DNA from 2 places in the Methylorubrum pseudosasae genome. Region 1 is predicted to be linked to the other one. Evidence: predicted binding sites of a transcription regulator. Region 1 holds the regulator's gene; the other holds the start of a gene.
What was found. Region 1 encodes PhoB, which activates phosphate uptake and scavenging genes when phosphate is short. Its sites were predicted from a motif close to TGTCATNNANCTGTCAT; they were not measured.
Positions count from the first base shown of each region.

Region 2: M2437_RS25180 (acid phosphatase) is a predicted target of PhoB. The motif match lies at 1,266-1,282, and genes of this name have one in related genera.

Region 1 covers NZ_JAQGDU010000002.1:1,609,156-1,611,353, reverse strand. The annotation lists gene phoU (phosphate signaling complex protein PhoU) at 1-484, shown strand, start outside; gene phoB (phosphate regulon transcriptional regulator PhoB) at 573-1,277, shown strand; gene M2437_RS08495 (GcrA family cell cycle regulator) at 1,506-2,045, opposite strand.
Region 2 covers NZ_JAQGDU010000002.1:5,135,814-5,138,011, reverse strand. The annotation lists gene M2437_RS25185 (thermonuclease family protein) at 1-253, shown strand, start outside; gene M2437_RS25180 (acid phosphatase) at 284-1,162, opposite strand; gene M2437_RS25175 (alpha/beta fold hydrolase) at 1,328-2,198, opposite strand, start outside.

The DNA.
Region 1 (2,198 bases):
GGCCATCGACCTGCGCGAGACGATCTCCGGCATCCGCGTCTCGGGCGACCTGGAACGGATCGGCGATCTCGCCAAGAACATCGCCAAGCGCGTCGTGGCGATCAGCGATCAGGCCCAGCCGCAGAAGATCGTGCTCGGCGTCCAGCACATGAGCGACCTCGTGCAGGAACAGCTCAAGGACGTGCTCGATGCCTATGCGAGCCGCGACGTGACCGCCGCCCGCGAGGTGTGGGAGCGGGACAGCGCCATCGACGCGCTCTACAATTCACTGTTCCGGGAACTCCTGACTTACATGATGGAGGATCCGCGCAACATCTCGTTCTGTACGCACCTGCTGTTCTGCGCCAAGAACGTCGAGCGGATCGGCGATCACACCACCAACGTCGCCGAAACCATCGAATACCTCGTCACCGGCGAGACGCCGACGGCCGAGCGGCCCAAGAACGACGCTTCGAACTACGCGACGATTACGCCGAGCACCTGACACCGAAGGTTTTCGGCGCGCGCGGCGATCAAGAGACGTCTCCGGCTCCTCTCTCGAGGGCCGGGCGTGACGGATGGAAAGACGGGCGATGACGAGTGCGCACATCCTGATCGTCGAGGACGAGGAATCGCTGACGACCCTGCTGCGCTACAATCTCGAAGCGGAGGGTTTCCAAGTCGATGTCGCGGTTCGCGGCGACGAGGCCGACCTTCGCCTGCACGAGACCACGCCCGACCTCGTACTCCTCGACTGGATGGTGCCGGGGCTCTCGGGGATCGAGCTGTGCCGGCGCATCCGTGCCCGCCGTGAGACCGAACGCCTGCCGGTCATCATGCTGACCGCCCGGGGCGAAGAGACCGACCGTGTGCGCGGCCTCTCGACCGGCGCCGATGACTACGTCGTCAAGCCGTTCTCCGTGCCGGAGCTGCTCGCCCGGGTCCGTGCGCTCCTGCGCCGCGCCAAGCCCACCCACGTCTCCGACATGCTCGTGGCGGGCGATATCGAGCTCGACCGCGTCAGCCACCGCATCCGCCGGCAGGGCCGCGAGATCCATCTCGGGCCGACCGAATTCAAGCTGCTCGAATACCTGATGCAGAGCCCCGGCCGGGTCTTCTCGCGGGAGCAGTTGCTCGACGGCGTGTGGGGCCACGACGTCTACATCGATGAGCGCACGGTCGATGTTCATGTCGGCCGCCTGCGCAAGGCGATCAACCGCCCGCGCCAGAGCGACCCGATCCGCACCGTGCGCGGCTCCGGCTACTCGTTCGACGAGATGTTCGCCGGAGCGGAGTGATACGGTCTCCGCCTGATCGAAGGGGGAACTGTCTCGCTCAGCCCGCGCGGCGCTTGAGCCAAGTCCAAATCCGCAATCCGAACGGATCGACCGGATTTGGCTCGAAGGAATCAATGGGATTTGGTCTAGGGGGCGGTCCTGCGGGTCGGGCAAAGCCCGTCCCCACTCGGTGCACGTCGGCAATCGCCCGTCGTCGCGGGCGTGCCCAGCTGTCTTCTCTTGGAGCCTTTAGCGGAAACCGGCGACGCGGCGGTCGCGCTTGCGCTCGGCGGCCGGCTGATAGGCGATCTGCGCGTGCTGGGTGCAGTACGGAAGGCCCGTGATCGCGCGGCCGCCGCAGAAGCGGAAGTCCGGCGAGGTCGGGTCGCCCATCGGCCAGCGGCACATCGATTCGCGCAGATCCATGATGGTGACCCGCTCGGAAACCGCGAGGGCCACCGGCTCCGGGGCAGGCTTCTGCGGCAGCGGGAAGTCCGGTGCGGGTCTGTGCGCGACGATCGCGGGCGGCTCCGGCAGCGTCGGCTCCTCGACGACCACGACCTCCATCTCGACCTCGGCGGCCAAGCCCTCCCGGCGACGTCCCTGCGACGCCGCACCCATCGACTTGACGCGGCCGGAGAGCCCGAGGCGATGCACCTTGCCGATGACGGCATTGCGCGAGACGCCACCGATCTGCAGGGCGATCTGGCTGGCGCTCAGGCCGTCGTCCCACAGGCGACGAAGCAGCTCGACGCGCTCATCCGTCCAGCTCGGGACCGCTTCCGTCATTGTCCCCTCCACGTCGAAACATCCTTGAACGTGAGACCGGCCGGCAGCGCGGCTGGCGCGCATGGCGACAGCAGGCATGGCCAGGGCCCGAGATCCGGCCCTGCACATGTCGGTTAACAGACGCCAAAGATGCCGTTGGCGACGCTGTGGAGA
Region 2 (2,198 bases), 3.5 Mb from region 1:
CGTGCGCCTGTTCGGCGTCGAGTGGGTCCGTGGCGGCCAGTCCGACGAACTGAGCAAGTATCTTCGCAAGCGCTCGGTGACCTGCCAGCCCGCGCCCGGCAGCAGCGCACATATCTGCACTGTCGAGGGCCGTGACCTCTCCGAGGTGGTGCTGTTCAACGGCGGCGGCCGCGCCTCGTCGGAGGCGACGCCGGATCTCGCGGCGGCCGAGGACCACGCCCGCACCGAGCGGCTGGGCGTCTGGAAGCGGTGAGGCGTCGGGGCCGGGCCTATCCCGGCTTCTTCAGAGCAAGGGCTGGCGCGCGGCCGCATCCTCGCGGGCACAGAGCGCGGGATCAGGCTTCGCCCCCTCCCCGCTCAGCGCGCGTTTGAGGTCGGTCCGGGCGCGCTCGAGATCGGTGCGGAAGCCGGGATCGGCGAGCAGCACGGCGACCAGCGCCGAGGCGCCGGTTCGGGCAGCCTCGATATCGCTGAGCCAGTGGACCCCACACACGACCCGGCTCTCGCCGTAGAGCCGGCTTCGCACCAGAAACTGCGTCGCCTTCTCCGGCATCAGGTTCGCCATGATCAGCCCGTAGGCCCATCCCTGGCTGGCATGACCGGAGGGATAGCTGAAGCTGTCGGCGAGTTCGGCCGTGCGGGCGACGCAGATCGGCAAATCGTTGCCGACGAAGGGGCGCAGGCGACGGTAGCGCCGCTTGGCCACGCGGGTGGCGCGGGCGATGTCGATCCGGGCCCGATCGAGGAGCCGCATCAGGTCCGGCACGCTCGCTTGATCGATGCGCTGGCCGAGGACGCAGGCATAGTCCTGCAGAAGCGCGGCGCCGCCATCGGCGACGTCGTCGGTGGCGAGCGCCCAGCGCGGGCTGCCCTGGAAGGCACGGGTCGCGTTGTAGACCGCCCGGTCCGCCGCCTCCGCCGCCGAGTGGCCCGCGGGGGGCGGCGGCAGGATCGCCACGAGGTTCGGCGTCGCCTCCTCGCTGAGATAGCCCTTCGGGGCCGCGGCCGCGAGCTTGTCCTTCTCCAGCGAGGGGGCGGAGGTCGCCGGGCCGCCCGGTGCCGTCGGCTCGGCCCTGACGGGGGCGATTTGGATTGGCTGAGCAGCCAGGATCAGCGTCAGCAGGGCGGCCAAGCGCACCGGCGCACGGGTCGGGCGGGTCATCGGGGGAGGAGCTTTCAGGCGCCGGGGCTGAACGGATCGTGGCGGAGGCCAGGAGCGGGCGTCAGTTTCAGACTGATGCTTCCGGCCTGTCTAGGAGGGACGTGCGACGGATGCGTCACAGTCCCAATCCGCTGTCAGACCGGTCCGCTTTTTCGGGGCCTGCTTTCAGGGCGCCCGAATCGCGGCGGCGACGTCGCGGAAAAACTCCTCGTGGGCACTCAGCGCCCCCGGTACGGTGAGGGCCGAGACGCGGCCCGTGCCGATCAAGGCTTCCATCTCGGCGCCCGAGCGGCGGGGCGCCTTCTCCGGGCGCAGCACCCGCACGGGCGGCAGGCCGTCGCCGAACGAAGCCAGGAATTCCTCGCGCGACGAGGCCGGATCGAGGCCGCCCGTCACGAAGGCCGCCGTGCCGAACCGGCCTCGGCTCTGGCGGGTGATGCGGTGCTTGGCCGAGATCACGGCCGGGGTGACATGCGCCGGCTCGGCATAGACGTGGGCGCGCATCATCCGCCCGATGATCGGCGGGCTGATGTTGATCCGGTAGAGCGCCTCGCCGAGGAGCGGCATCTCGACCGCGCGGCGGATCCGGCCGAACCACGCGGCGCGCTCCGGCCCCATCGCCGTCGGCAGCGGCCCGCGCCAGGTCGGCGCCACGAGCACGAGCCGTTCGAAGACACCGGGATGGCGGCGCGCGGCTGCGACGAGGTAGGGGGCGGCATGGCCCGCGGCAACGCCGAGCGCGTAGGGGCCGGGGGCAGCCGCCAGCAGCGCGTCGAGGAAGGCGTGGAGGTTCGCCGGATTGAGCGGCAGCCGCGCCCGCGGATGCGCCCCGAAGCCCGGCCAGTCGGGCACGAGGCAGCGATAGGTCGCGCTGAGTTCGCGGGCGAGCGGCAGCATCTCCTCGCGTGCCGAGATCGAGGAGAGGGCGGGCAGGAGCAGCGCGTCGGCGCCCTCCCCGATCACGGCACAGGGCGTCGCCACCCGGTGCCCTGCGACGGTGAGATCGAGGGTGCGGGTGGCGGCCGATGCGGCGGCA